DNA from 4 places in the Buttiauxella sp. AC038 genome. Region 4 is predicted to be linked to each of the others. Evidence: predicted binding sites of a transcription regulator. Region 4 holds the regulator's gene; each other region holds the start of a gene.
The links. Region 4 encodes PurR, which represses purine synthesis genes. Its sites were predicted from a motif close to CANGCAAACGTTTGCNTG; they were not measured.
Positions count from the first base shown of each region.

Region 1: the regulator PurR is predicted to act here: its motif matches at 3,734-3,751, upstream of cvpA (colicin V production protein).
Region 2: the regulator PurR is predicted to act here: its motif matches at 3,458-3,475, upstream of AC0IXI_RS18815 (nucleoside-specific channel-forming protein Tsx).
Region 3: the regulator PurR is predicted to act here: its motif matches at 3,524-3,541, upstream of AC0IXI_RS23330 (nucleobase:cation symporter-2 family protein).

Region 1 is NZ_CEEDCQ010000001.1:1,501,645-1,509,587, reverse strand. It holds gene argT (lysine/arginine/ornithine ABC transporter substrate-binding protein ArgT) at 1-603, opposite strand, end outside; gene AC0IXI_RS07225 (UbiX family flavin prenyltransferase) at 899-1,468, opposite strand; gene purF (amidophosphoribosyltransferase) at 1,579-3,096, opposite strand; gene cvpA (colicin V production protein) at 3,188-3,676, opposite strand; gene dedD (cell division protein DedD) at 3,844-4,572, opposite strand; gene folC (bifunctional tetrahydrofolate synthase/dihydrofolate synthase) at 4,562-5,830, opposite strand; gene accD (acetyl-CoA carboxylase, carboxyltransferase subunit beta) at 5,908-6,828, opposite strand; gene AC0IXI_RS07195 (DedA family protein) at 6,967-7,626, opposite strand; gene truA (tRNA pseudouridine(38-40) synthase TruA) at 7,652-7,943, opposite strand, start outside.
Region 2 is NZ_CEEDCQ010000001.1:3,959,995-3,967,937, forward strand. It holds gene nusB (transcription antitermination factor NusB) at 1-394, opposite strand, end outside; gene ribH (6,7-dimethyl-8-ribityllumazine synthase) at 415-885, opposite strand; gene ribD (bifunctional diaminohydroxyphosphoribosylaminopyrimidine deaminase/5-amino-6-(5-phosphoribosylamino)uracil reductase RibD) at 965-2,080, opposite strand; gene nrdR (transcriptional regulator NrdR) at 2,086-2,535, opposite strand; gene AC0IXI_RS18810 (SadB/YajI family lipoprotein) at 2,687-3,250, shown strand; gene AC0IXI_RS18815 (nucleoside-specific channel-forming protein Tsx) at 3,628-4,512, shown strand; gene AC0IXI_RS18820 (helix-turn-helix transcriptional regulator) at 4,544-5,263, opposite strand; gene AC0IXI_RS18825 (VOC family protein) at 5,335-5,700, opposite strand; gene secF (protein translocase subunit SecF) at 5,841-6,812, opposite strand; gene secD (protein translocase subunit SecD) at 6,823-7,943, opposite strand, start outside.
Region 3 is NZ_CEEDCQ010000001.1:4,929,658-4,937,600, reverse strand. It holds gene fabY (fatty acid biosynthesis protein FabY) at 1-252, shown strand, start outside; partial or broken gene AC0IXI_RS23335 (AsmA family protein) at 275-1,955, opposite strand; gene AC0IXI_RS23330 (nucleobase:cation symporter-2 family protein) at 2,081-3,472, opposite strand; gene gltS (sodium/glutamate symporter) at 3,703-4,905, shown strand; gene recG (ATP-dependent DNA helicase RecG) at 4,910-6,991, opposite strand; gene trmH (tRNA (guanosine(18)-2'-O)-methyltransferase TrmH) at 6,996-7,685, opposite strand; gene spoT (bifunctional GTP diphosphokinase/guanosine-3',5'-bis pyrophosphate 3'-pyrophosphohydrolase) at 7,690-7,943, opposite strand, start outside.
Region 4 is NZ_CEEDCQ010000001.1:2,273,097-2,281,039, forward strand. It holds gene punC (purine nucleoside transporter PunC) at 1-482, opposite strand, end outside; gene punR (DNA-binding transcriptional activator PunR) at 598-1,509, shown strand; gene purR (HTH-type transcriptional repressor PurR) at 1,530-2,555, opposite strand; gene cydH (cytochrome bd-I oxidase subunit CydH) at 2,851-2,940, shown strand; gene sodB (superoxide dismutase [Fe]) at 2,993-3,574, opposite strand; gene AC0IXI_RS10825 (C40 family peptidase) at 3,767-4,615, opposite strand; gene AC0IXI_RS10830 (Grx4 family monothiol glutaredoxin) at 4,978-5,322, shown strand; gene rnt (ribonuclease T) at 5,336-6,040, opposite strand; gene gloA (lactoylglutathione lyase) at 6,133-6,540, opposite strand; gene nemA (alkene reductase) at 6,679-7,776, opposite strand; gene AC0IXI_RS10850 (TetR/AcrR family transcriptional regulator) at 7,849-7,943, opposite strand, start outside.

The sequences.
Region 1 (7,943 bases), 770 kb from region 4:
CTGATAGCCTTTACCCGCAGGCAGTTTCAGGAAGCCTTCGCTCGCAGCAGTTTCATCCTGGAATGCCGCATCAAGGCGGCCAGCAGCCAGGTCGGAATAGATCAGATCCTGGTTAGCGTAAGGCACCACATCAATACCTTTGCTACGCCATTCAGCGTTGGCATATGCTTCTTGGGTAGAGCCTTGCAACACACCAATGTGCTTGCCTTTGAGTGACTCAAGAGTTGGCTGAACCGGAGAGCCTTTAACGGCAATCAGGCGTGAATCAGCAGCGTAAAGTTTGTCTGAGAAGGCAATCTCTTTCTGGCGCTTTTCAGTAATGGAAAGCGAGGAGATGATACCGTCGATTTTCTTCGCTTTAAGCGATGGGATCAGTGCATCAAAATCGCTTCCTACCCACGTACATTTAGTATTGATGCGTTTACACAACTCATTGCCGAGATCGATATCGAAACCAACAAAATCCCCTTTCGCGTCTTTAGATGAGAACGGTGCATATGTGGTGTCCGTACCAAGACGAATGCTCTGCGGAATGGCTGCGAAGACACTTGCGGTGGCACTCAGGCCAAGCAGTAATGACAGAGCGAGAACTTGCTTTTTCATACATAACCCTCAGGTGGCTGATCTTATTATGTGTAACGTCGTGTTGTGTTTGCTTTGTGTTGCAGACCAGAGTTGCAGTTCCCATGCCACTTTTTCTTGCGTGGAAGAAAGTGCGCGGTTTTGTGTTAAATAAAAGTTACAACTCTGTCACGAGAATGAAAGATAGCAGGTCTGGTATGAGGGAAAAGCATTAACGGTGGAAAATAGCGGATAAATGTTCTGGAAGTGATCGGGGTTACAAAATCGCCCCATTTTGAGGCGAAGGGTTTTGTGATGCACCACACTGGCGCAATATTTATGCGCCGTTCCAGCGGGTGAACAAGTCCTGTGGTAGCTCAATATCAAACTGGTCGAGTACCCGATTGACCGTCTGGTCGATGATGTCCTGCACGCTTTGCGGGCGATGATAAAACGCCGGCATTGGCGGCATAATCACAGCACCTAATTCGGCGGCCTGAGTCATTAAACGCAAATGGCCAAGGTGAAGCGGCGTTTCACGCACACAAAGCACCAGCGGGCGGCGCTCTTTCAGCACCACATCTGCCGCACGCGTCAGCAGGCCATCGGTATAGCTGTGGACAATGCCAGAAAGGGTTTTGATTGAGCAGGGTAATATCACCATGCCGTGCGTCTTAAAAGAGCCTGAAGAGAGGCTGGCGGCGATATCGCGGGCGTCATGAACCACATCAGCCAGAGCCTGAACTTCGCGCAGGGAAATATCGGTTTCTAAGGCGAGCGTCTGGCGAGCAGCGTTGCTAAGGATGAGGTGAGTTTCAATATCGGGTAATTGTTGCAGTACCTGAAGTAGTCGCACACCGTAGATTGCACCACTGGCACCTGAAATTCCAACAATTAACCGTTTCATATTTTAGTTCGCCCGAGGAGTTTATCTGGGCTGACTTTGCCGCAAGATGGGCAGGGATGCAAGAAATGGTAACCCTCTCCTTCCGGGAGAGGGTTAAGGTGAGGATGGCTTTAACCCTCGTTGTGCATCTCTAAGTTTTCCACTTCGTTCTGACGGGCAATCGCTTGTGAATCGTCATTACGCAGTGACTCAAGATATTCAAGGTATTCGTGATCCACATCTTTGGTCACATAGATACCGTTGAACACCGAGCATTCAAACTGCGTGATATCCGGATTCTCAACGCGTACAGCCTCAATCAGATCGTTCAGATCCTGGAAAATAAGACCATCGGCACCAATCAACTGACGGATCTCGTCAACTTCACGGCCGTGAGCAATCAGTTCGTTAGCACTTGGCATGTCGATGCCGTATACGTTCGGGAAACGAATTTCCGGTGCCGCTGACGCGAGGTAAACTTTCTTCGCACCGGCTTCACGTGCCATTTCGATAATTTGCTCAGAAGTGGTACCACGCACGATGGAGTCATCCACCAGCAGAACGTTCTTATCGCGGAACTCAGCACGGTTAGCGTTGAGTTTACGACGTACAGATTTACGACGCAGCTGCTGGCCCGGCATGATAAAGGTACGGCCAACGTAGCGGTTCTTCACGAAGCCCTGGCGATATGGCTTGTCGAGAATACGGGCGATTTCCAGCGCGATATCGCAGGAGGTTTCTGGAATCGGGATAACCACATCGATATCCAGATCTTCCCACTCGCGAGCAATTTTCTCACCGAGTTTTTTGCCCATCTCAACGCGTGCGCTGTAAACGGAAATCTTGTCGATAAAGGAGTCCGGACGCGCGAAGTAGACGTATTCGAATAGGCAAGGGTTGCTGGTTGGGTTATCAGCACACTGGCGGGTGAACAACTGCCCTTTCTCAGTGATGTACACCGCTTCACCTGGTGCGACATCACGCAGGAATTCGAAGCCCAGGGTGTCAAGCGCAACGCTTTCGGAAGCCACCATATATTCAGTGCGACCGTCGTTCAAATCACGCTTGCCCATTACGAGTGGGCGGATGCCGTTTGGATCGCGGAAGGCAACCATACCGTGGCCGATGATCATCGCAACACAGGCATAAGCACCACGAATCTGGCGGTTAGTCGCGGCAATGGCGGCAAAAATGTTGTCTGCTTCCAGCGGATAGTTGCGGAAGTTATCCAGCTCACTGGCGAAAATATTCAGCAGGATTTCAGAATCGGAAGTGGTGTTAATGTGACGACGCTTTTCTTCGAACAGCTTCTGGCGCAGTTCGTGGGCGTTAGTCAGGTTACCGTTGTGTGCAAGGGTAATGCCGTACGGAGAGTTAACATAGAAAGGCTGGGCTTCAGAAGCGCTGGAACTACCCGCTGTAGGGTATCGCACATGACCAATGCCCATGTTTCCTTGTAAGCGTTGCATGTGAATGGCACCAAATACATCACTCACCAGTCCATTAGCTTTGCGTAGACGAAAACAGTTTAAAGCATCAATGGTGACGATGCCTGCGGCATCTTGTCCACGATGCTGAAGCACCGTTAACGCATCATAGATAGACTGGTTTACCGGCATGAAACCGGCGATACCGACAATACCGCACATGTTGTCTTTTCCTCATCGTGAGTCTGTTTTTCTGGCGTTATTTGAAAATAAAATAGCCAGAAAAATCAGACTCTAAGCCATAACCCCCGCCCTAAGGCCGAGGCAAGAAACTTGACGAGCTTTGCAGATAGTCAAAGAACCATCTGATGATGAAACTGAATTGCGGGATAAGCTGCGACTTTTGCCAGTCGTCACTCTTCGAAAAACCAGTAAACGTATCAAGAAAGAACAGAATGGCGGCGACGATCAATGCTCCACGTAAAGCACCGAAACAGATCCCCAACACCCTGTCTGTACCCGACAGGCCGGTTTTCTCAACCAGTGCGCTAATCACATAATTGACTATCGCACCGACAATGAGTGTCGCGATAAAGAGTATCGCGATAGCTATTCCATTACGTACCAGTTCGTCTTCAAAGCCTGTGAACCAGACTGACAGGTAAGTGTAGTAATGACTGGCGACAAAGAAAGCACAACCCCAGGTCACCAGCGATAACGCTTCACGCACAAACCCACGAATAACACTAATCAGAGCCGAAAAACCGATGACTGCAATAATGGCGTAATCTATCCAGACCATGAACAAATCTCACGACAAATCGCCCTGACGTCCAGTTCGGGGCGCATTCTAACAGAAAAAGAAAACGTTTGCGTAGGGATTTCCTTCCCTCGCGTAAATAAATAATGGCGTTGAAAAAATGCTCAACGCCATTAAAAACTTGCCCTAAATCCCGCCGCTCTGCGGGTTTATCTGGCCGTGTAAGTCATGACCACACCGTTCAGCCCGGAAAGCGAATTCAGCTCGCCCAAAGACGACTTAAGTTTGTCTTTCGAAGCGTCCGGTCCCACCAAAATACGGGTAACTTTCCCCTGCACTGGTGTCGACGGTGACGTGTAAGCACGGAACCCAGCGCCGCGTAGTTTACCAACAATTTCATTCACTTTGTCGGCATTCTTTAATGCACCTAGTTGCACGACGTAAGCTTTGCCGGTTGGCGCTTGTTCGGTCGTTTCTTGCTTCGCAGGTTTCTCAGGTGCTGGCGGTTCTTCGTTCATCATCGCCAGACGTTCTGCCGTTTGATCAATCTCAGCCTTACTCTGCGGTTTTTCGACCTGCTTAGGTTTCGGCTTTTCAACGACAGGTTGCGGTTTTGGTTGAGCACGGGCGACCGGAACTTCATCAATACCCGCACCACCATCACTTGGCAATGAGGCGATATCTAATCCTGGTGCTGCTGCCGTACCCGCTCTCACCTCTTCTGCGGCACCTTCAGGTGGCTGAGAAGGGAGTGCCTGAGTTGCGACAGGCAACATATCCGGCTCAGCGGTATCCCCTGGTTTTGGAACCAGAGGAATGGCTGCGAATTCATCCTGATAATGCTTTTTCTGACCATCGAGCAGCCCTGGCAGGATAATGACCCCCAGTGCGACCAAAATGATGGTCCCTACTAATCGATTTTGAAACTTACTCGCCACCTGTTTTCTCCGCGTCCAGCGCTTCCATTACGTGGGCTACTGTATGAAATGAACCACACACCAGCACGGTATCATCCTCTGTTGCTGCACTCATCGCAGCATTCCAGGCTTGCGCCACTGTGCCGTAGACTTCACCCTGGCCCAGATGCTCAATCAGTTGCTCGGCCGTCGCACCGCGTGGCCCTTCCAGAGGAGCACAATACCAGCTATCAACTTGATGAGACAAATTTGCCAGCGTACCGGCGATGTCTTTGTCATGGAGCATGCCAATTACCGCCAACACTCGCCCACGCTTGGGTAGCTGCGCAAGGCGCCCGGCAAGATAGGCCGCCGCATGGGGATTATGCGCCACATCGAGAATAACCAAAGGGGCCTGCGAAATAATCTGGAAACGGCCCGGTAGTGCCGCCTCTTTAATCCCTTGAATAATAGCTTCAACACTGACATTTAGCTGGCTTGCACGCAACGCGGCCAATGCGGTCGCCGCATTTGGCTGTGGGACTAACGGCATAGGCAGCTCGTTGAGTTCACCCTGTGCGTCTTTAAAACTCCAGCTGTTCTCACCCACTTGATAAGACCAGTCGACATCACGGCGCAGCAGATGAGCACCCTTTTCAGCCGCTACATCAGCAATAGTGTGTGGCATATCTGGCTCGCCCACCACAGCAGGTTTACCACCACGGAAGACCCCAGCTTTTTCACGTCCGATACTTTCACGGTCTGGCCCCAGCCAGTCTGTGTGATCAAGGGCGATACTGGTGACAACGGCTACATCGGCATCGACAATATTGGTCGCATCCAGGCGACCACCCAGGCCGACTTCAAGAATCACCACGTCCACAGCCAGTTGCTTAAACAACAATAGCGCTGACAAGGTGCTGTATTCAAAATAGGTCAACGATGTTTCGCCACGCGCGGCTTCAATTTGTGCAAATGCCGCCGTGTGGTATGCCTCGTCCAGCTCTTCACTTTGTACGCGCACGCGCTCGGTGTAACGCACCAGATGCGGTGAACTGTAGACACCAACGCTATATCCCGCCGCCATCAACACCTTTTCCAGGGTGCGACAAGTAGTGCCTTTGCCATTGGTTCCAGCCACGGTAAACACCGTCGGTGCAGGTTTTAAGACATCAAGCGTCGCTGCAACTTTTTTTACGCGGTCAAGACCAAGCTCGATTGTTTTTGAGTGGAGATTTTCCAGATAACAAAGCCACGTGGCCAGAGGCGACGTGGCTTGAGGCGTTTGAATTTTTTCCATGATGCCCGTTCTACTTACCGAGAGGATCGGTTCAAGAAAAAAGGCAGTTCCGCGAGCGGCCCTGCCTTTATTGACTATCAGGCCTCGTGACCTTCTTCCGGTGCTGCCGGAACCACAATCGGTTCACGCGGCGCTTCAGGATTCGGCGCGGGCTGATTTGTCAGCTTTGCCAGAACGCTTGCCAGTTTGAGGCGCATTTCTGGACGACGGACGATCATGTCGATCGCCCCTTTTTCGATCAGGAACTCACTGCGCTGGAAGCCCGGCGGCAATTTTTCGCGAACGGTTTGCTCGATAACACGAGGGCCCGCAAAGCCGATCAATGCTTTTGGCTCAGCGATGTTGAGATCACCTAACATTGCGAAGCTTGCAGACACGCCACCCATTGTTGGGTCAGTCAGAACCGAGATATACGGCAGACCGCGTTCCTGCATTTTTGCCAGCGCCGCACTGGTTTTCGCCATCTGCATCAGCGACATCAGCGCTTCTTGCATACGTGCGCCACCGGAAGCGGAGAAACAGATCATCGGGCAGTTATCTTCCAGAGCCTGTTCCACAGCACGAACAAAACGCGCGCCGACAACAGAGCCCATAGAACCGCCCATAAAGGCAAACTCAAACGCCACAGCGACAACTGGCATGTTATAGAGCGTGCCTTTCATGACCACCAGCGCGTCTTTCTCGCCGGTTTCTTTCTGGGCAGATGCCAGACGGTCTTTGTATTTTTTAGAGTCTTTAAACTTGAGGATATCTTTTGGCTCAAGCTCACTACCCAATTCAAACATCGAGCCTTCATCTAACAGGCTGTGCAAGCGATCGCGCGCGGACATACGCATGTGGTGATCGCATTTTGGGCAGACTTCGAGATTGCGTTCCAGTTCGGCACGGTACAGAACCTGGCCACAGCTATCGCACTTCGTCCACACCCCTTCAGGGATACTCGCCTTACGGGTAGGGGTGATATTGCTCTTATTGAGAATTCGTTCAATCCAGCTCATTGATGACCTTTCTGCTTGAACCTGGTCGATGCCAGTTTTTCTGTGGCAGAACTAGCTGCCCCAGACCATAAATGGTGCTCATTAAAACATAACGGCCCGCGACTTTGGATAAAAAAGTGGTCGAACCGCGCGATGGGGTTACTTTTGCAGGCGTTTGGCCGCGCGTTTGTGGCGAATAATTTCAACCACACCAGGCAAGACCGACAACACGATTATCGCCACAATCAGTAATTTCAGGTTTTCCTGCACAATTGGCAAATCGCCGAACAGGTAGCCTGCGTAGGTAAATAACAATACCCACAGCAACGCACCGGCAACGTTATACATCGCAAAATGGCGATAGGACATATGCCCCATCCCGGCGACAAACGGTGCGAAAGTTCGCACAATCGGTACGAAGCGCGCGAGGATAATCGTTTTTCCACCATGACGCTCGTAAAAAGCGTGTGTTTTATCAAGATAACTACGGCGGAAGATTTTTGAATTCGGGTTACTGAACAGCTTTTCACCAAACAGCCGCCCAATAGTGTAGTTCACCGCATCCCCAACAATAGCCGCGATGATCATTAAAATCACCATGGTATGAACGTTCAGATCGTTAGTCGGCAATGCCGCCAGCGCACCGGCAACAAACAGCAGTGAATCACCCGGCAGGAACGGCGTCACCACCAACCCTGTCTCGCAAAACAGAATCAAAAACAGAATGGCATAAACCCAGACGCCATACTGCGCGACCAACTCCGCTAAGTGCACATCAATGTGCAAAATAAAATCAATAATAAAGCGGATAAATTCCATAGTTATCTACCTTTCTCGACTGGCGTCAGTCTGCCAAAAAAAGAGGCCCCATCGGGGGTTTAGGCAACGCAAAATGTTCAGGGTAATCAACAGAAACTAAGTACAAGCCTTCTGCTTTTCCGGTCGCCGCTGCAAGCTTGCGATCTTTCGCAGCCAGCAATTGGGCCATCCAGTTCTCTTCTTGATTGCCACAACCGATTTCCATCAGGCTGCCGACAATGTTTCGCACCATGTGATGCACAAACGCATTGGCTTTGATATCCACCACCACGTATGAGCCATAACGCGTGACGTTGATGTGCATCAGATTGCGCCAC
Region 2 (7,943 bases), 1.7 Mb from region 4:
GAGCAGCTTTATCAAGCACACCATTGACGAACTTGTGGCTGTCTTCAGCACCGAAGGTTTTCGCAAGATCAATGGCTTCGTTGATTGCCACTTTGTATGGCACGTCATCACGTTTAGCCAATTCAAACAGTGCAATACGCAGAACCGCTTTTTCTACCTGACCCAACTCTTCGAGCTGGCGAGACAGGTAAGGCTTCATTAGCCCATCCAGATACGCGCTGTTAGTAGCCACCCCGACCAACAGTTCGCGGAAGTAGTTAACGTCAACGTCTTTGACGTCCTGTTCAGCCAGGAACTGGTATTCGACATCAGCGATGTCATTTCGAGATAACTGCCAGGAGTATAGCGCCTGAACGGCACACTCACGGGCACGGCGACGAGCAGCAGGTTTCACAGATTTCCCCTTACAAAAAATCAGGCCTTGATGGCTTTCAATACATTAATCATTTCAAGCGCGGTCAGTGCAGCTTCTGCACCCTTGTTACCGGCTTTTGTGCCAGCGCGTTCGATGGCTTGTTCAATACTTTCGGTGGTCAGCACGCCAAAGGCGACTGGAATACCACTTTCCTGCGCAACATGTGCCAGGCCATTGCTGGCACCACCAGCAACATATTCAAAGTGAGCTGTGCCGCCACGGATAACCGTACCCAGCGCAATCACCGCGTCATAATTACCGGTTTTCGCCAGTGCATCTGCCGCCAGTGGCAACTCGTAAGCACCCGGAACCCAGACCACGGTGATATTTTCATCTTTAACCTGGCCGATACGTTTCAGGGCGTCAAGCGCACCATCCAGCAGGCTGCCATTGATGAAGTTGTTAAAACGCGCGATGGTGATGGCGACGCGAGCGTCTGGAGTAGCAACGGCTGCTTCAATGATGTTCATATTCTTCCTTTACGGTTCTGTTTAGCCCCGTTAGGGGGGCGGATTTTATCATAAACTTTTCGTGCCCGCTTACGTTTTACTAGCGACTGTATCGCGGCGTTAAATGCAGGCACAAATCAGGGCCGACCTGACGGACTTCACTAAAGCTAAATTCTGGCGCATCGGCTAATTTTTCAAGCCCTGGCAGGTTACAAAAGCCACGTGCGTCGTTACCTAATAATTTCGGTGCTACATACACAATCAACTCATCAACCAGACCAGCTTGAAGTAGCGCCCCACCAAGTGTTGCGCCCGCTTCCACCCAAATGGAATTCACCTGGCGTTTGCCCAGTAGCATCATCATGACGACCAAATCGAGATGACCGTTATGCTCTGGCACGATAAATTGCTCAACACCATTAGGCCATATTTGCTCATTCGCTTTACAACGTGCAAGCCAGGTTTCACCTGCCTGAGCGATAATTTTGTGGTGCGGCGTCACGAGATTTTCACGATCGAGAATAATGCGCGTTGGCTGGCGTAAGTTATCTTCGGCGTAAACGGCCTGAGTCGCGCTGTCTAATTCATTCCAACGCACAGTTAAAGACGGATCGTCAGCCAACACCGTTGCACTGCTGCTTAGAATAGCTGCACTTTGCGCACGCAAGCGCTGCACATCACGGCGTGACTCAGGCGAAGTGATCCACTGACTTTCACCACTTGCCATCGCGGTGCGCCCGTCCAGCGACGTGCCAAGTTTAAGTTGGATATATGGGAAGCCAGTGCGCATACGTTTCAGGAAGCCACGGTTAATGACCTCAGCTTCGTTCATCATCAAACCATGGCTGACTTCAATGCCTGCTTCTTTCAGGCGGTACAAACCACGCCCGGCAACTTGTGGATTCGGGTCTTGCATCGCGGCAACCACACGCGAAACACCAGCCGCAATTAACGCATCGCAGCACGGAGGTGTGCGACCGTGATGACTGCATGGCTCCAGAGTGACATACGCCGTAGCACCTTGTGCTTTGTCACCCGCCATACGCAACGCGTGAACTTCTGCATGAGGTTCGCCCGCACGAAAGTGGAAACCTTCACCAACAATTTCGCCATCTTTAGCAATCACGCAGCCAACATTGGGGTTTGGCATAGTAGTAAAGCGGCCACGCTTTGCCAATTGCAGCGCGCGAGCCATAAACTTTTCATCAAGCGACATCAGCATTAATCCTGTAAACGGGCAATTTCTTCGCCAAACTCGCGGATATCTTCAAAGCTGCGATAAACCGAAGCAAAGCGGATATACGCCACTTTATCGAGTTTCTTAAGCTGTTCCATTACCAGATTGCCGATCATTTTGCTTGGTACTTCACGCTCGCCTGTGCCACGCAATTGGGATTTGATGTGGTTTACTGCCATTTCAACGTCGCCAGAGCTCACTGGGCGTTTTTCCAGTGCTTTTAAAATACCGCTACGTAGCTTGTCTTCATTAAACGGTTCGCGAACATCATTACTTTTCACGACGCGTGGCATCACTAGTTCCGCCACTTCAAAAGTTGTGAAGCGTTCATGACAAACCAGGCACTGGCGGCGACGACGCACGGATGACCCTTCGCCGACAAGCCGGGAATCAATCACTTTGGTGTCTACTGCGAAACAGAATGGGCAATGCATGGCGCGTCCTGAAGGATTATTCAAATGAACAATAGTTTACCGCGAAGTAGCGGGAGTACAAAGGTAACGCCACATCATCCCAACAAATATGACTTTTCATTAGCGACAAGCTACGCTTAAATCAGGACAAAACCTCAAGGAAAAATTAGCGATGACAAAGAGTTACCTAAGAATACTCCTGGTTAGCAGCCTGGTGAGCCTCAGCGCCTGCGCGCAACAAACTGAAGTTCATCAAATGAAGAGTGAAGTGGGTTCACTGAATAAAGAAATGACAAAGCTCACTGACCAGACAATCAAGCTGACGCAACAAAATGCGCTGAATGCGAAATCAACTACTGGCGTCTACTTGTTACCAGGTTCTAAAACTCCGGCACGCCTGAATAGTCAGTTAGGTAATTTACAAATGTCGCTGAGCAGCATGACTCCTGAAGCAAATGGCAGCCGTGTGATGCTCGTTATCAAAGGTGAGTCCAACGATCCTCTGCCCGCTTTTACCGGCAAAGTAGAATGGGGACAAATTCAGGGCACTACGGATAACTACCAGGAAGTGAACGTCCAGTCACAGCAATTCAGTGCTCCTGCGAGCGTGCTGGCACCGAGCGATGTCAGTATCCCGTTGTTGCTTTCAGGGCTTTCGCCTGAACAATTAGGTTTTGTGAGAATTCACGATATACAACCAGTCGACCCTTCGCAGGCACTACCAGCCCAACAATAGATAATTGCCCTCGCGCTTGCGGGGGTAACCCTCAGTAACATCTGCGTTTTTTGTTACAACTAAACAAATGAAACACGATCAGCACCTTTCACTTCAAAGAATAAATCTAGTGATCTTAATCACATATACCTGTAACAACGGACCATCTATTTGCTTAAATTTCAGAAGCAGGTAGAATCTCGCCCGTTTTTAATGTGCGCAATTGAGAACGCAATCGATTACGTACTTAACGATAATGTGAAATGAAACATATTTTTGTGAGCAGGGATTTCTATAATAGGCGCGTCAATAAAAAGCCAAGTTAATGGTTGATGACCTTAGGTGATAAAACACCTCCTGCCCTCACGGGATCCATGTAAAAAACAGTGGCATATAAAATGAAAAAAATTATTTTGGCGGCTAGCACCGTCCTGGCGCTTTCAAGCTCTTTCACGGCTCAGGCTGAAGAAACAAAAAATACCGAATACCTTTCTGATTGGTGGCACCAAAGCGTTAACGTTGTGGGCAGCTACCACACCCGTTTCGGACCACAAATCCGTAACGATACCTACCTGGAATATGAAGCTTTCGCTAAGAAAGACTGGTTCGACTTCTATGGTTACATGGATGCGCCAGTATTCTTCGGTGGTAACACTGATGCGAAAGGTATCTGGAACCACGGTTCTCCACTGTTTATGGAAATCGAACCGCGTTTCTCTATCGACAAGCTGACTGGCACTGACCTGAGCTTCGGTCCGTTCAAAGAATGGTATGTTGCAAACAACTATATCTACGATATGGGTCGCAACAAAGATGGCCGCCAGAGCACCTGGTACATGGGTCTGGGTACCGACATCGACACTGGCCTGCCAATGAGCCTGTCCATGAACGTGTACGCGAAATACCAATGGCAGAACTATGGCGCATCCAACGAAAACGAGTGGGATGGCTACCGCTTCAAAGTGAAATACTTTGTACCGATTACTTCCCTGTGGGGCGGTAACCTGAGCTACATCGGTTTCACCAACTTCGACTGGGGCTCAGACCTGGGCGATGACAACTTCATGGATAACAACGGCAAGCATGCTCGTACCAGTGATTCCATCGCATCCAGCCACATCCTGTCTCTGAACTACGATCACTTCCACTATGCAGTTGTTGCCCGTTACTGGCACAACGGTGGCCAGTGGAATGACGACGCAAGCCTGAACTTCGGTAACGGTGATTTCAGCGTTCGCTCTACCGGTTGGGGTGGTTACTTAGTGGTTGGTTACAACTTCTAATAGCTGTCTGAATCCTTAAAAAGCCGATCCGCTATTTGCCGGTCGGCTTTTTTGTTTCTGGAAGACAGCCTTCATTTTGCTGCAACTGAATAAAATGATTTAAAGAACGGTCGGGTCGCTCCGAAAAATGCAGCCCCGTGGGGGCCACAGACAAACAGCGATCCAGGCGAAAACTGCGGTAATCTTCACGCGTTTCACACCAGGCTACCAGCAGCCAGACTTCGCCCCAAAATGTCAGCCCAAGCGGGTGTATATTACGGCTCGACACTTCCCCCTTATGATCTTCATAGTCGATGCGCAGTACCTGAAGCTGGCCAATTGCGCGATGAAAAACATCAAACCACGTTTTGACCTGCGGATATTTATTAAAATCAGGCGAAAGGATGCGGCAGCGCTCCGCAACCGCCCGTCGCTGTGGGGTGAGTACACCAAGCAGCTTTTCTTCTGCCGTTCCGGCAGCCTGCGCCAGCGTTTCACCGCTCCATGTTTGCAGCAGACGAATCGCGGCCACGAGCGCTTCCACTTCGTTCGCCGTAAACATCAGCGGTGGCAAATCATAGCCCGGTAATAATCGGTAGCCGCAGCCAGCCTCACCTTCAATGGGAACACCGGAAAGTGAAAGGTCGCGGATATCGCGATAAATGGTGCGTTCAGAAACCTCAAGGCGTTCGGCAAGTAACGCTGCCGTGGAAATACGACGCCCACGCAGGATCTGGACGATTTGAAAAAGGCGGTCTGCTCTTCGGCTCATGGCGTTATTTCAAAAGAGTAATGCCTGCCAGAATGTCCGGCAGGCGTTTGTCATTCAGTATATACCGGGAGTCAAACCGGTTGATGTAACCCGACACGATTCCCTTCACTGTCGACGATAAGCGCAAAAGTCCCAATGTCATCCGGGAGTTCTTGCGGGCCGAATACGCATTCGCCTCCGGCTTTAACCACACGCTCAAGCATGGCGGCTAAATCAGGTGCATGCAGATAAACAACGGTTCCCTGTGCAGCAGGTTTAAACGCATCGGATTTCAATAGTGCCCCGCCGGGATTCGGCTTGGTATGCGGGAAGATAGCCATCTCCATGCCAGACATACTTTCGCGGCGAAATTCAGTCGCAAAAACAGCTTCATAAAAAGCCGTTGCTCGTTCCAGATCCTGTACCGGAATTTCAAACCAGTTGATGATGGTGTCCATGTGTTTGCTCCTCATTGATAGGGTTCATCGAAGAGTCTAACGAGCCCCTCCTGACAGCATACTGTCAGGAGACTTTTAACCAGGCGAAAAAAACCGCAGCACAATGGCTGCGGTTTTAGCTTTCAGCGAAACCCTAAAGGTTAAGGCAGAATCGACGGTTGATCCGCGCCTTCTTTCTCTACTTTCTGCTGCAACATGTGCTCACGCTTCATGCCCAGTTTCAACGCCAGTGCAGACGCCACGTAGATAGAAGAAACAGTACCGATAGAAACACCGATAAGCATGGTCAGTGAGAAGCCTTTCAGCATTGCCCCACCGAACAGATACAGCATCAGAATCACAACCAACGTAGTACCGGATGTAATCAACGTACGATGCAGCGTCTGCGTCAAAGAAACGTTGAAGATTTCGTAAGGCGTTCCGCGACGAATCTTACGGAAGTTTTCACGAATACGGTCAGATACTACGATACTGTCATTCAGTGAGTAGCCGATAACCGACATCAACGACGCGACGATGGTTAAGTCTATCTCAATATGGAATAGCGACAGTACGCCCAAAGTTATGATCACGTCGTGCATCAGTGCGATAACCACACCGGCTGCCAGACGCCACTCAAAGCGGAATCCAACATATACCAGGATGGAAAGCAGCGCGGCAAGCAGTGCCAGAGCACCGTTTTGAGCAAGATCGGCACCCACACTCGGGCCAACAAACTCAATACGCTTTATTCCGGCATTTTGGCTGGTTGCTTCGTTAATTACGCTAACGACTTTGCTACCCAACACCTGCCCACCGGTTTCCCCTTTGGCAGGTGGCATACGTACCATAATGTCACGGCTGCTACCGAAGTTCTGCACCAGCGGATCAGCAAAGCCCGCTTTCTGCAACGCTTCACGCATTTGGTCTAAATCCGCTGGTTTTTCCAGCGAGATTTCGATAACCGTACCACCGGTGAAATCCAGACCCCAGTTAAAACCTTTCACGCCGATAATGGCGAGAGAAAGGATTAGCAGGAACCCAGAGATTCCGAAAGCCCAGAAATCCCAGCGCATAAAGTCATGGACTCTACGGCCGTAATTCAATTGTTCAACAGTATATTCCTGTGCCACAACGCACTCCTCAGATAGACAGCTTGTTGATGCGTTTGCCGCCGTACAACAGGTTTACGATGGCACGGGTACCGACGATTGCGGTAAACATGGACGTCGCCACACCAATACCGGTTGTGATCGCAAAGCCTTTAATTGCCCCGGTGCCTACGGCATACAGGATGATGACCTTGATAAGCGTCGTGATATTGGCATCGAAAATAGAGCTGAACGCGCCCTGGTAGCCCTCGTGGATAGCCTGTTGTACCGAACGTCCGTTACTAAGTTCTTCCTTAATACGTTCATTTATCAGTACGTTGGCATCGACGGCGACGGCAAGGGTTAACACGATCCCCGCAATCCCTGGCATGGTAAGCGTTGCCCCTGGCAGCAGGGACATAATCCCAACAATCATTACCAGGTTAACCAACAGTGCAGAGGTCGCAATCAGGCCAAACTTCTTATAGAAGAACAGCATAAAGAGGATTGAAACGGCCAGACCTGCCAGACACGCTTCCAGACCTTGCTTGATGTTTTCCATACCCAAAGTTGGGCCGATGGTACGCTCTTCAACAATCTGAATTGGCGCAATCAATGCACCCGCACGCAACAGCAGAGAAAGCTGGCGAGCTTCATTTGGATTGCTGATACCTGTGATACGGAAGCTGTTACCCAGACGCGACTGAATGTTCGCCACGTTAATAACTTCTTCTTGCTTCGCCAGAATCGCACGACCAGTAGCATCTTTCTTACCGCTGTCTTTGTACTCCACAAAAAGAGTTGCCATCGGTTTTCCGATGTTGTCCTTAGTGAAGTTAGACATGATGTTACCGCCAGCGCTATCGAGTGAAATATTCACCTGGGCCTGGTTGTATTCATCGGTGCTGGAAGTGGAGTCGGTGATATGGTCACCGGTCAGAATCACACGTTTGTACAGGACAACCGGTTGACCTTCACGGGTATCTTTCACTTCGGAATCACCCGGTACACGGCCAGAAGCCGCAGCGGAAGCATCCACGTTAGTGTTGACCAAACGGAATTCAAGCGTTGCAGTCGCGCCAAGAATCTCTTTCGCACGCGCAGTATCTTGAATACCTGGCAGTTCAACAACAATACGATCCGCACCCTGACGCTGTACCAATGGTTCAGCAA
Region 3 (7,943 bases), 2.7 Mb from region 4:
GGCACGATTATTCTGGCTGATGCACATATCCGATATAGCAGCCCGATCACCGGAAGACCGGGAGCGATTGCTGACTTGGGCTCGTTGAGCGGCGATCTGGACCGTCTGGCGCGTGGCCGCAAGGCTCGCGTTGCATTGCAAGTTGAGCTTTACGGTGATGACACGCCTGGCGCTGTTTTTGAAGGTGTGTATCTGGTTCTCCCCGCGAAACCTTTTGGCCCGCTTGAAGAAGGCGGGAACGAAGAAGAATAGTTGAAGGGTAACCGCCCGGCGCTTATGCGCCGGGTACTTCCCCATTCTGCATGGTCTGCTGTACTTGTTTTCCGTCAGCGCTTGTGGCCTGTAATGTCCCGTTCACCGTGGGTTTAAGTGTTGTTTGAGCTGCTAGGTTGCCGGTCACTGAAAGCTGCAAATTACCGTTGCCTTCAAGCGGTAACGCTGGCCACCCCCATTGTTGCAACACATTTACTGGCACCGCGCGTCCGCGCAGGTTCATTGCCGCATTGCGTTGCGGAGCTTGCGAGATAGCGCCAGTTGCTTCCAGCATACCTTCACCAGCAAAAGCACTAAGTTCCGTAATAGATATCTGGCTGTCTGCCGCATTCAATGAAATGGATGGGCGGCGAACATCGACACGGTTAAACGTGGCTGCCGCGGCGTTCAGCGTGGCATTTCCACTCCATATTCCCCACTGGTTATTGCGCACCACTTCGAGATTGCTCCCCGTGCCATCTAATGCGGTGAGCTGGAACGGGAAGGCGGGATCAATATCAATGATCAAATTACGGTTTGCCGACAGTTTTTTAATCGTCACCGTGTTTAACCATTGCGGCAATGGCTCTATCCAGCGTGCTTTCCAGTCGGCTGGCAGCGTATATTCCAGCCCGGCAAAAACCAGCTCATCCAGCGCCAGTTTTTTCTCGGTGCGTTGCCATTCGCCTGAGGCGCGAACCATGCCTCTTTCCCAACGGGAAGTGAACTGACGAATCACAGCGGTTTGCGGGTTAAAATCGATATTCACGATAGGGTCATTTAGCTGCAACGCACCAATAATAAAATCACTGGCATTCATCGATAAACGTCCGTCATCGCTTTGCCAGCCACCTTTTGCCAGCGTCAGGTTGCGCAAACTCAGATCTAAATCGGTTATTGCCCAGTCTTTTCCTTCCATGCGCGCATCTGTCACCTCGAGGCTATCGATTTTCAGTGAAGGGACGCTGCCAAGAGGCGCCAGGAAATCGGTAATGGATTTATTGGTTTGTAGGCGGATATCGTTGAGCCGTAAGCTGCCGATCTGCCAGGAGCCATCGGCGAGGCGGTTTGCATTACCGGTGAGCGAGCCACGAGCAATGTCTGCACCGATGGTTGATAGCGTCACCTGTTCGTTATTAATCGCACCTTGCAACAAGACGTTAGTAGCGGGGACTCCGTTGAGTGTCATGGAACCGGCGCTAAATTGAATATCAGCAGTATTACCCAGCACTTTACCTTGCTGTGGCTGCCACGGTATTACCCCCGTTGACGCGTTGAGCGTGCAGGTCCCACCCAGTATTTGGGCTGTTGATTGCCATATCGCTCAATTGCAGCATATCGGACTGGAAGGGGAGCGGGGCAGCATCAGGGCTGATATTGAGCGTTCCGTTTTGCAGCACTATCGTGTCGACGTGCAAAGGCTCCGAAAACTGACGGGAGCTCAGGCCAATATCTATATTTTGCGCAACCAGGGTTGCTGGCTGGCCTTTGCGTCCGAAGGTGACGTTTGTCAGCGTGACATGAGTGGGCGATGCCCACTTGTGGTCGATCACTTCAAAAGAGAAATTGTAATCACTCTTCTCATTGACCCAACTACTGATCTGGGATGCTCCCCAACGAGTTTGAAGTAATAAATAAGCGGCTATAAGTGCCACTATTATGACAACCAATAAAGCTATGATCAGCTTTCCTAGAAATTTCATTGTCTTCCATCCCATGAAGTTTCGGTAAGGGTGTTATGCCCCATTTACCGTTATAGCTCAAGGATGGGATTGTCAGGAGGGATAACACGCGCTGGCGCTAACAAATAACCAGCGCGTGAAGTACATCAATTTTTTTCAGGTGGGAAAATCAGGTTTAAAACGATAGCGGTAATACCACCGGCAGCAATGCCAGATGAGAGCAAGGTTTTCAGCCAGTCAGGGGCGAACTGGAGAATAAGTGGCTGCTGAGAGACACCCATACCAACCGCGAGTGACAGTGCAATAATCATAATTGCGCGGCGATTCAGTGGCTCACGGGAGACAATACGCACACCTGATGCTGCGATCGTGCCGAACATTACGATAGTTGCGCCGCCTAAAACTGGCTCAGGAATGTGTTGTACAAACCCACTTACTGCCGGGAACAGGCCCAATAAAATCAGCATCAGCGCAACGACAAATCCAACATAACGGCTGGCCACACCCGTAAGCTGAATAACGCCATTGTTCTGTCCAAAGCAAGAGTTAGGGAAGGTGTTGAATACGGCTGAAACACAAGAGTTCAGGCCATTAGCCAGCACGCCGCCTTTCAGGCGCTTCATATACAATGGCCCAGAAACCGGTTGCTCAGAGACGTCAGATGTCGCCGTAATATCGCCAATGGTTTCAAGGGAGGTCACCATAAAGATCAGCATCAGCGGAATCAGTAGGTTCCAGTCAATGCCCAGGCCGTAGTAAAGCGGTGTTGGCACCATGATCAGGTCAGTATTGGTTGATGGCGCAACATCAGGCAGCATGCCCATTGCCCATGCCAGCGCGTAACCTACTGCCATGGCGATAACCAGCGAAGCCACGCGCAAGTACGGGTTGCGCTGGCGATTCAGAAGAATGATGACCACTAATACTGCACCTGCCAGCAGCAGATTTTTCGGTGCGCCAAATGTATGGTCACTCATTGCACCATAGCCACCGCCAATAGATGTCAGGCCAACCTGAATTAAGGACAGACCTATAATCATCACAACTACACCAGAAACCAGCGGCGTGATAATGCGACGAGCAAGGTGAAGGAAGCGTGATAAAAGCATCTCGGTGCAGCTTGCGAGCATTAAGGTGCCAAAAAGTGCAGCCATCATGGTCGGAACATCAGCCCCGCCATTCTTTAATGCCATGCCACCCATAATCAGCGGTGCGACAAAATTAAAACTGGTGCCTTGAATAGACAGAAGCCCAGAGCCTACCGGGCCCCACGCCTTAATCTGGATAATTGATGCCACGCCTGATGCGAACAGGGACATACTGATAATGTGTTGGGTATCTTCTGCTGGAAGTCCCAGAGCCTGGCAAATCAACATCGCAGGTGTGATCACCGCAACAAACATTGCTAATAAATGCTGGCCAGCAGCGAACAGCGTTTGTGGGAGAGGTGGACGGTCCTCGAGGCGGTAAATCAACTCACTGGTACTAGTGTGGGCAATCGGTTGCGCACCTTCAGACTCAACAGCATTAACAGACATTAGAAATTATCCCCTGCCGAAAAAACGGTGATTTTAGCGGACTAAAGGCCAAAAGCAAACGTTTGCTAAGGGTGTTTCCTAAGATAAAAAGTGTATATACCGAGCTTTTTATATAACTTTCGACTGTTTTTTGGTTAAAATCCAGCAGCTGACTTTTCTAGAACCTGAAATTCCAGTGAAGGATAAATTAAAAGCGTCTGTGAGAAATATGCGCAAACAGGAGCACTTCTATGTTTTATCTCGACACCCTTTCTACCCTTGTTGCTGCGACTCTCGTGTTATTACTGGGCCGAAAAATGGTCCACACCATACCGCTATTAAAAAAATACACTATCCCTGAACCCGTAGCGGGTGGACTCTTAATCGCCCTTGCCTTGCTGGTACTCAAAAAAAGTGTCGGTTGGGAATTTGAATTTGATATGAGCCTCAAAGATCCTTTGATGCTCGCCTTCTTTGCCACAATCGGCCTGAATGCCAACCTGTCCAGCTTGCGAGCGGGTGGCAAAGTTGTCGGTATTTTTCTGATTGTGGTGGTGGGTTTGCTGGTGATGCAAAACGCCATTGGTATCGGTATGGCGAGCCTGTTAGGTCTTGATCCGTTAATGGGATTATTGGCGGGTTCTATTACGTTATCGGGCGGGCATGGCACAGGTGCAGCCTGGAGTAAGCTGTTCACCGAGCGTTATGGTTTCCAGAATGCCACCGAAGTTGCTATGGCATGCGCAACCTTTGGTCTGGTGCTGGGCGGTTTGATTGGCGGGCCAGTGGCACGATATCTGGTCAAACACTCATCTACACCTGATGGCACACCTGAAGATAGCATTGACCCAACCGCTTTTGAGAAACCTGCGGTCGGGCGCATGATCACCTCTATGGTGTTGATTGAAACCATCGCGATGATTGCTATCTGCCTTACGGTTGGTAAGTTTGTCGGCCATCTCATTCAAGGCACCAGCTTTGAATTGCCGACATTCGTTTGCGTGTTATTTGTTGGAGTTATTCTCAGCAACACCATGTCACTGCTCGGTTTCTATCGGGTATTTGAACGTGCGGTTTCCGTGTTAGGGAACGTCTGTTTGTCGCTGTTCCTCGCCATGGCGTTGATGAGCCTCAAGCTGTGGGAACTGGCTTCGCTGGCGTTGCCGATGCTGGCAATTTTGACCGTACAAACCATCTTTATGGCGTTGTATGCGATTTTCGTGACTTACCGTTTGATGGGGAAAAACTACGATGCGGCGGTTCTGGCTGCGGGGCATTGTGGTTTTGGCCTGGGGGCAACGCCAACGGCGATCGCCAATATGCAGGCGATTACCGAGCGTTTTGGCCCGTCACATATGGCATTCCTGGTGGTGCCGATGGTCGGCGCGTTCTTTATTGATATCGTCAACGCGCTGGTCATCAAGATGTATTTGATGCTGCCAATCTTTGGCTAAACCATCAGGCGTTTGAATAGCGTTCCGTTTCAGGCATCCAGCGTTCAATGAGCGCGGTTGCCTGCTCGGGATAGCGTTCATGAATATGGCGCGCAAGGCGCTGTACTTCCGGGATCATCGCCTGGTCGCGCAATAGATCTGCTACTTTAAACTCGGCACTTCCCGTCTGGCGCGTGCCGAGTAATTCCCCCGGACCACGAATTTCCAAATCTTTTTGAGCAATGACGAAGCCATCGTTGCTATCGCGCAGTACCTGTAAACGCAGCTGTGCGGTTTTCGACAGTGGTGACTTGTAAAGCAACACACAGTGAGATGCAACCGCACCACGACCCACACGGCCACGAAGCTGATGGAGCTGCGCAAGACCCAGACGCTCAGGGTTTTCGATAATCATCAGGCTGGCATTTGGTACATCAACACCAACTTCAATAACCGTTGTCGCAACCAGCAGATGAATTGAGCCTTCTTTAAAAGCCTGCATCACAGCCTGCTTTTCCTGCGGCTTCATGCGGCCATGAACCAAGCCGACATTCAGATTAGGCAAGGCTATTTTTAGCTCATCCCACGTGACTTCCGCCGCCTGGGCTTCGAGCAGCTCAGATTCTTCAATCAACGTACAAACCCAGTACGCCTGACGGCCTTCATCACTGCAAGCTCCACGCACGCGGTCGATAATATCGTTGCGGCGTGAGTCTGGAATAGCGACGGTTGTTACCGGAGTACGGCCAGGTGGGAGTTCATCGATCGTAGATGTGTCTAAATCGGCATAGGCCGTCATTGCCAGCGTGCGCGGAATAGGTGTAGCAGTCATGATGAGCTGATGCGGGTGGAAGCCCTGAATCTGGCCCTTTTCCCACAACGCCAGGCGTTGATGAACTCCAAAGCGATGTTGTTCATCAATGATAACCAGTGCAAGTTGCGAGAACTGCACCTGTTCCTGGAAGATCGCGTGCGTTCCCACCACCATCGACACCTGACCGCTGGCGATCGCGTCCTGTTGAGCGATACGCGCTTTGCCTTTTTGCTTACCAGCAAGCCAGCCCACTTCAATGCCCAGCGGCGCAAACCACTGGCGGAAGTTATTAGCGTGCTGTTCTGCGAGTAGCTCAGTTGGAGCCATCAACCCCACTTGTTTCCCATGCGCGATAGCACGTAGTGCGGCGAGGGCGGCAACCAAGGTTTTACCTGACCCCACATCACCCTGCACCAGGCGCATCATTGGCACATCCAGCGCTAAGTCGTGTTCGATTTCGGCCACAACGCGAGCCTGCGCACCAGTTGGTTTAAACGGCAGCGCAGCCAACAGGCGGTTTTTTAATTCGTCATGATCATGCAAAGGCAGCGCGTGATAACGCTGAGCACCTGCGCGCAGCGCGAGCATGCTCAGATTATGCGCCAGCAACTCTTCAAGAATTAAGCGCTGTTGAGCCGGATGTTTCCCCGTCTCCAGATCGGCGAGCTGCATTGATGGAGGCGGACGATGTAGAGTGCGCAACGCTTCTGGCAAGCTCATCATTCCCTTGCTCAAATCAGCCGGGAGCAATTCAGCAATGGCGCAGGTATCGAGCAATTCCAGGGCCTGATCGGTCAGCTTGCGCAATGTTGCCTGACGGATACCTTCCGTTGTGGGGTAAACCGGCGTCAGCGTTTCTTGTAGTTCTGGTGTGCTGAGGTCGCCCTGAATACGGTACTCTGGATGAATCATTTCCGCGCCATGTGCGCCGCGCTTTGCTTCGCCATAGGCAAGCACGCGTTTACCGGTCGCGAGGCTGTTTTTCATTGCAGCGTTGAAGTTGAAAAACCGCATCGTCAGGATGCCGGTGCCGTCAGAAATCTGGCAGGTCATCATACGGCGGCGGCCAAAACTGATATTGCAGTTCAGCACTTCACCTTCCACCGTGGCGTAAACGCCTGGCAGCAGGTCATTGATAGTGTAGAGATGGGTGCGGTCTTCGTAACGAAGCGGCAGGTGCAGAAGAAGATCCTGAATGGTGTACAGGCCAATTTTGGCCAGTTTACCGCTCTGGCTGGCGCCGACTCCGGCAAGCGTGCTTAACGGTATGGCATCCAGCAAACGGCCTTTCATACAGCTACTCCGCAGATTGCATTGTGGCCCACCATGCGGCATCAGCTTCTATCTCACCTTGCTGATTCACATGTGGGTAGGGCAAACCTTTACGGCGGGAAACTCGCGCCAGTACAGGGTAGCCGCCTTCAAACAGCAGGCGCTGTTGTTCGGACTCTGGCAGGGTGCTGTTTTCGCGCTGATACATACCGGCATTCTGGCGTTGACGCTGTGCTTCATAAAGAATAAGTGCGGAAGCAACGGACACATTGAGCGATTGCACCATCCCGATCATCGGAATAATGATGTCCTGGTCTGCCAGCGCTAACGCTTCCCTGGTGATACCTGTTTTTTCCTGCCCCATCAAAATACAGGTCGGGCGGGTGTAATCAATTTCGCGGAAATCGACGGCTTTATCAGAAAGGTTGGTGGCGAGGATTTGCATCCCGCTGCTTTTTAGATGACTAACTGCATCGCCAATATCGCGGTGCGTTTTAACTTCAACCCAGGAGTTACTTCCCGCAGCAGCAGAAGCCATAGTGCGCATTCGGTTACCCGGCCAGACTGCGTGAACTTCATGTACACCCACTGCATCTGCGGTGCGAATAATCGCCGAGACGTTATGAGGTTTATGGACTTGCTCCATGCAGACGGTCAAGTCAGGCTGACGCCTGGCGAGCATCTCGCAAATACGCGCATAACGTTGAGGATTCATAACACTAGTTTCGGTTGCGGGTAACTTTGATGACATCCGGCATCACGCGGATTTTGCGCATAATATTAGCCAGATGAACACGATCGCGGGCAGACATACGGATAAACGCGCTATAGACGCGACCATCTTTTTCTTCTGTATTCAGGCTGTGGATATTTGAGCCTGCTGTGTTGATAGCCGCAGTCAGATTTGCCAGTGCACCCTGATGGTTGAACATATCTACTTTGATTTCAGTGAGGAACTCTTGCTCAGTTTCCT
Region 4 (7,943 bases):
GCCTGCCAGTCGAAGTGCACCAAAATCCAGCTACCGAGCAGCGGTGCCAGTGCCGGAGACAAGCCAACCAGCGGCATAATCGTGGCGAAAATACGATTTGCGCGGTTTGCCGGGTAGTAATCGGTCACCAGTGCCTGCCAGCTTACTGCGGCAGAACAAACACCAACGGCCTGAACGAAGCGCAGCACCAGCAGAGCGGTGGCACTTTCTACCCACAACATTCCAATACAACCGACGGCGAACAGACTCAGACCGGCCAGCAAAACTGGTTTACGTCCGAAATGGTCTGACAGCGGCCCCCACATTAACTGGGCAAACGCAAAGCCCGCAAGGAACAGGCTCAGGCTCGCACTAACGGCGGAGGCATCGGTCTGTAAATCTTGCTGAATGGCAGCGAAAGCAGGCAGATACATGTCTGTGGCAAGGAAGCCCAGAACACTTAATCCAGCCAGCCAGATAAGAAATCCTTTTGATGGTTGCATAATTTTCTCTTGTTTTATCTTGCAGGTTGATCGCCGCGAGAGTGTACGGAGTGCAAATAGGCTTGTGAAACGCTAATATTTGTAGGTTGCATTCAAAAATTTTGTGAGCAGAGAAATGTGGTCAGAATATTCGCTGGAAGTGATAGATGCGGTAGCGCGCAATGGCAGCTTCAGTGGTGCAGCACAAGAGCTGCACCGCGTTCCGTCAGCTATCAGCTATACGGTACGGCAACTTGAAGATTGGTTAGCGGTTCCGTTATTCGAACGTCGCCATCGGGATGTTGAATTAACCCCCGCAGGCGTCTTTTTCCTGAAAGAAGGCCGCTCTGTTATCAAAAAAATGATGACGACACGGCAGCAGTGTCAACAGATCGCAAATGGATGGCGCGGGCACCTGGCTATCGCAGTTGATAACATCGTTAAACCTGAACGAACGCGTCAGTTGGTGTTGGATTTTTATCGTCATTTTCCGGATATCGAACTGCGTATATTCCAGGAAGTGTTTAACGGCGTGTGGGATGCGCTGGCTGATGGGCGAGTTGAAGTCGCGATTGGTGCGACACAAGCTATTCCTGTCGGGGGGCGTTATGCGTTCCGCGATATGGGGACGTTGAGTTGGCGCTGTGTGGTGTCATCAAATCACCCACTGGCACAGCAGGGCGGAACCTTAAGTGATGATGATCTGCGAGCCTGGCCGTCGTTAGTACTGGAAGATACCTCCCGTTCGCTACCGAAGCGTATTACCTGGCTTTTGGATAACCAGCGTCGAGTTGTGGTTCCAGACTGGGAATCTGGCTCTGATTGTCTTAGCGCGGGTTTATGTATTGGTATGGTGCCATTGCATATAGCAAAGCCGTGGTTGGCTTCAGGGCAGTGGAGTGAGCTGACGCTCGATAACCCGTTCCCGGACGCGGCATGTTGCCTGACATGGCGGCAAAATGATGCTTCGCCAGCTCTGGCCTGGCTGCTGGAGTATTTAGGGGATAGCGAGACGATGAATCAGGAGTGGTTGCAAGAGCCTGCTTAGGCAGGCTCCTTTGACTGTTTTTAGCGGCGGTAATCGCGGAATGGGCCATCTGCCACTGAACGGCGTTCAATCAGGCGCGGATGTACTTCAATTGATTGCGACTCTTCGCGTTTATTGACGATTCTATCCAGCAGCATATTGAAAGCTGTTTCACCCAGCGAGTCCTTCGGCTGGTGAATGGTGGTCAATGCCGGTGTGAAATAACGAGCGTTACGCACGTTGTCATAACCGATAATGGAAATATCCTGCGGTACGCGTAAACCCATTTCATCAGCAGCACAAATTGCGCCCATCGCCATAATGTCGCCGCCGCAGAATACTGCGGTAGGGCGCTGAGACTGACCGATAATCTGCTGCATGGCGCGGTAGCCTGACTCAGGTTCAAAGTCACCTTGCACAATCCAGTTCTCAGGAATAGCGATCCCAGCTTCTTCCAGCGCCTTCATAAAACCAGCATGGCGGCCGCCACCGGTATTACGCTCCATTTGGCCAGGGATTGCACCAATTTCGCGGTGACCACGTTCAATCAAATAACGTCCAGCCAGATAGCCACCGTGGAAGGCATTATCGACAACGGAGTCGGTGAAATCTGCGCGGGCTTCGCCCCAGTCCATCACAACCATTGGGATGTGACGATACTCTTCAAGCATAGTCAGTAATGATTCCGGATATTCAGAGCACATCACCAGCAGCCCATCGACGCGCTTTTGCGCCATCATGGATAAATAGGCGCGCTGTTTTTCGAAATTATTGTGCGCATTACCCAAAATCAGGGTGTAGCCTTTTTCAAAGCAGCTATTTTCGACAGCTTCGATTATCTCGGCAAAATAGGGTGCTTCGCTAGAAGTAGCTAGCAAACCAATCGTTTTGGTGTGATTAACTTTCAAGCTACGCGCGACGGCGCTCGGCGAATAGTGCAATTGTTTGATTGCCGCCCAGACCGCGTTACGTGTTTCTTCCGCCACAAAACGGGTCTTGTTAATCACATGTGATACGGTTGTAGTGGAAACGTTTGCGAGCTTCGCTACGTCCTTGATTGTCGCCATTAAATTTCACTCCGGGCCATATCGTAAACCCCTGATAACCAATGTGTTAAACGTTTGCGTACGCCAACTCCTGAGGCAACGTTAAGGTTGCAGGTATGCCGGGATTGCGACATAAAACGGGAGGAGGGCGTTGAATAGATGGTACGCAATAAATTAGCGTGGGATTTTGGCCTATCCAGGAGAAAAGTGAAAGAGGGAAAAGCGATATCAGGTTAAAACCAGGGGGATTTTTATGTCTGATTGTGGGAAAATCAAGCCGACACACCGATTGTAGGGTAATAAAAGGAGTTTGCTAATGAGTACCGATCTGAAATTTTCAATCATGACCACGGTTGTTGTTTTGGCACTGATTGTGTGTGGCGCGTTAACCGCCGTACTGCACTGATACATCGCTCTGATTAAAATGGGCCGCAATCGCGGCCCATATATTTTAGGTTTTATGCTGCCAGATTCTTAGCAACAAACTCCCAGTTCACCAACGCCCAGAAATGCTCAAGATAGCCAGCACGAGCATTGCGGTAGTCGATGTAGTACGCATGTTCCCACACATCCACAGTCAATAACGGTGTTGCCGCTGTTGTTAGTGGGGTACCCGCGTTTGAGGTAGAGACAATCGCCAGAGCGCCATCTTCTTGTTTGACAAGCCAGGTCCAGCCAGCGCCAAAGTTTTTAATAGCTGCATCAGTGAACTGCTGTTTAAACTCAGCAAAGCTACCAAACGACTTATTAATGGCTTCCAGAAGCTCTCCAGTTGGTTCACCGCCAGCATTTGGTGCCAGGCAATTCCAGTAGAAGGTGTGGTTCCAAACCTGTGCTGCGTTGTTAAACACGCCGCCTTCGGAAGTACGAACGATCTCTTCGAGATTTTTACCTTCAAACGCAGTGCCCTTAACCAGATTGTTCAGGTTAGTGACATAGGTTTGATGGTGTTTACCGTAATGGTATTCCAGAGTTTCGGCGGAGATATGCGGTGCTAAAGCATCTTTTGCATATGGTAGTGCAGGTAGTTCGAACGACATTGCTGACTCCTTATTACCCTTCATACTTCGAGCTGCATCTTTGTTGGCTGCGATGCAACTCGAATTATTTTGGGTATCTATTGTTAAACATCACTTTTAGTGCGGGTTTAGGGTAACAAATTGAAAGGATAAGCAAAAGAGGGAACTCACCTGCCCAAGGAAGGGCAGGCGCAGGTTTTCGATAAATAGAGTTTAACGAATTGTTTTAGGGGTCATAACGCGTTTGGCACCGACATAGTGGCGCTGCCAGTAGTCTTCGCTTAGTGAGGTTATCTGGATATCTTGTCCGGTACGCGGTGACTGAATAAATTTACCGTTGCCCACGTACACGCCAACATGGTCAGCGGTGCCCCGACCTTGGGTGCGGAAGAAGACCAAATCACCAGTTTCAAGCTCCCCACGATCTACAGATGAGGCATCACGCAGGTGATACATCTCGTTAGCGGTACGAGGAATACGGAACTTCACTAAATCTTTGTATGCGTAGTAAACCAGACCGCTGCAATCGAAACCGGTAACCGGCGAGGTGCCACCCCAACGATACGGTTTGCCTATCTGGCCCATCAATTTGTTCATTGCCGTTTTTTGTGCTTTTTGCACACGGACTTTATGCGCCGCAGCAATCGTCGTTGGCTGCTCTGATTTAACTTTTACACAATGCGCTTTATGGCCTTTACGCGGCTTGCTGCATTTTTCGGTGAAAGTAACAGGCTGGACTTTTGCGAGCTTAGAGGTTTTATTGCGGGAGTTTTTTGCAAGATTCTTTGTTTTAGCGCTGCTGGCATTTTGGGCGGTTTTACTTTTTGCGGCAGTTGTTTCTTTTTTCTTGCTGGCTGTTTTGACTGAGGTGGTGCTTTTTTTGCTGGTGGTAGTGGTTTTACTCTTACTGCTTTTTTCTGTGCTCTTCGTTGTGCTTTTAACAACGTGCGCTTTTTGCGCAGCCACGGGACGAGCGTGCTCAGACGCATGCGTCAATGGTGTATACGGCAAGGTAAATAGCAGAGCACAGAGCGTGATAGAAATTTTTGTTATCCGCGCCACTCGACAATCCCCTGGTGAAAATGAATGCATGAGAAAAACCATCATGCCCGTGTATGATTTTGCGAAACCCGCCGATTCTAATCTATTAAGCACGATAAAGTTAATAACCTTTTACTATTCGTCTTGCTGTTTCGTTACCGGACGCAAAAAAATTAACCAAACTAATGGTTGCAAGGCTATTTATTGATCAGGCTTAGGGTCATTTGCTGATTTTCAGTGGCGGGAAAAGTGTTATTCTTGATACATGTTGTCCCTCCATCGCGTATGACAGAAAAGCCCTATAAAAAATGGTGTTTTCTGGAGAGGGCGTCAATCGCTACAATGGCAGACTAATGCCAGCACTTGGTTTGAGGAAGCAAGCAATGAGCACTATTGAAAAAATCCAACAACAGATTACTGAGAACCCAATTCTTCTTTATATGAAAGGTTCTCCGAAACTGCCTAGCTGTGGCTTCTCCGCCCAGGCTGTGCAGGCGCTATCCGCTTGTGGTGAGCGTTTCGCGTACGTTGATATTTTACAGAATCCAGACATCCGTGCTGAGCTGCCAAAATACGCTAACTGGCCTACTTTCCCGCAGCTGTGGGTTGATGGTGAATTGGTTGGCGGCTGCGACATCATTATTGAGATGTATCAGCGTGGCGAGTTGCAGGCACTGATTAAAGAATCTGCTGCCAAGCATAAATCTGAAGAGCCAGACGCAGAGTAATTTGCAACTGGAGTCAGACCTGGAGTGAAATAAAAAGCGACCTGTTAAGGTCGCTTTTTTTATGCTTCGGATTCTGGCTCAGCCGGTAAGGGAGTGGCCAGCCACCGAGTCGTTTCCAACGGTTAACGATTTCGCAAAAAAGCTCGGCGGTTTGCTCAGTATCATATAGAGCCGAGTGCGCCTGGCTGCTGTCAAATGGCATACCAGCGGCAATACACGCTTTAGCGAGTACCGTCTGGCCGAGAGCCAACCCGCTAAGTGCAGCAGTGTCAAAGGTCACAAATGGATGGAACGGGTTACGTTTTAAAGAAGCACGTTCTGCCGCTGCCATCATAAAGCTGTGATCGAATGTCGCATTATGCGCGACCATGATCGCGCGGTTACAACCGCTGTCTTTAATGCCTTTGCGCACCATTTTAAAAATGGCGTGCAGCGCGTCATATTCACTCACTGCACCACGCAACGGGTTATGCGGGTCGATACCATTAAAGGCCAGCGCTTCAGGTTGAAGAATTGCGCCTTCAAAAGGTTCAACATGGAAATGCAGGGTTTCGTCAATCGATAACCAGCCGTCTTGATCCATCTTTAACGTGATGGCTGCGACTTCAAGTAAAGCATCGGTTTTAGCATTAAACCCGGCGGTTTCAACATCAATTACTACCGGATAAAAACCACGAAAACGGTCGCACAGGCTATGCAGTTGCGTGTTGTCAGACATCAGGATCTCTTAATACGGGAAAAAGCAGCGCGTATTATGGCAAATTTTAACAAGGGAAGCTAACGGGCGCAGAGAGCACCCGTAACAGGATATTAATTACCCAAGCCTTTACCTGCGTCTTTGCTTTCGATCAGCTCAATTTTGTAGCCGTCAGGATCTTCAACAAAAGCGATAACGGTGGAGCCGCCTTTTACCGGGCCAGCTTCACGGGTGACATTGCCGCCGTTTTTACGAATACGTTCACAGGCTTCAGCCGCATCATCAACGCTCAGCGCGATGTGACCATAAGCATTGCCTAAATCGTAGCTATCGGTGCCCCAGTTATAGGTCAGTTCGATAACCGCTTCTTCGGTTTCCGGGCCATAACCAACGAACGCCAGAGAGTATTTGTATTCAGGGTTTTCACTGGTACGCAGCAGAGTCATGCCCAGCACGTTAGTGTAAAATTCGATGGAGCGTTGCAGATCGCCGACACGTAGCATGGTGTGAAGTAAGCGCATAAAATCCTCTTTTCCTCATCATTCTTCAAGTTGTACAACCTACCTACAACCCGAATTATTTGGCTAAAATTAAAGGGTTAATTTCTAAATGTAAGGTAAGTATAGCGGCGAACTAGCGCCGCTATCAATGAGAGGGGTCTATAAAGTCGGGTAATCGGTATAACCTTCTGCGCCACCACCATAGAAGGTTTCAGGGCGCTGGGCGTTGAGTTCTGCATTGTGATGCAGGCGTTCAACCAAATCCGGGTTAGCGATATAGTCACGGCCAAAGGCTACTGCGTCGATTAGGCCTTTCTCGATTAATGTTTCGGCTTTTTCTGGCGTGTAAGCACCGGCACCGATGATCACACCGTTAAAGCGCTCACGTACTTTCTGACGGAATTCTTCGGTATAAGGTTGACCGCCAGCCCAGTCTGGTTCAGACATGTGCAGATAGGCAATGCCACGTTTGTTCAATTCTTCAATCAGATACAGTGCATCGGCTTCTTCATCCGGGCCGTTATCGACATTCTGGAAAGAACCAATTGGCGAGACACGAATGCCAATGCGATCGGCACTCCACTCTTTACTTGCAGCATCAACCACTTCTAATACCAGACGTGCGCGGTTTTCGCGGCTGCCACCGTATTCATCAGTACGATGGTTGGATGTTGGTGACAGGAACTGGTGCAGCAGGTAACCGTGTGCAGAGTGTAATTCGACCATATCAAAGCCAGCATCGCGTGCATTACCTACAGCCTGGCGGAAGTCATTCACAATACCAGGGATTTCATTAAGCTCAAGAGCACGTGGCATTGAGGTGTCGACGCGAATGGCATGGCCATTTTCATCACGTAATGAGGTGCGCGTTCCGGCAGAAATTGCAGATGGCGCAACCGGTGCCTGCTGGCCTGGCTGAATACTGGTGTGAGAAATACGGCCGGTATGCCACAGTTGTACCGCTATACGACCGTCCACGGCGTGAACGCCTGCGGTAATTTTCTTCCATGCTGCGATTTGCTGATCGCTATGCAAACCTGGAGCGCCTTCATAACCTTTAGCTTGCGCCGAAATTTGCGTTGCTTCGCTGATAATTAACCCAGAACTTGCACGCTGACGGTAATACTCACCCATCAATGGCGTTGGAATATCGCCAGGTACAATGCTACGCAGGCGGGTTAATGGCGCCATAAAGATACGGTTAGGCGTGGTAATCGCGCCGACTTTCAGTGGAGTGAATAATTTATCTGCTGACATATAAAACACCTCTAATAGACCGGTCGTCTAGTGTTTGATTAAATAAAAAGTACTGAATTAAATAAAAGCCTATCAGGAGACAGGCTCCGCTAATAATTGAGTTACGTGGGCGAGGGCGCATTCTAGCGGTACCGCGCTACGTGAAATCTTCGCCTGAAGACTTGCTC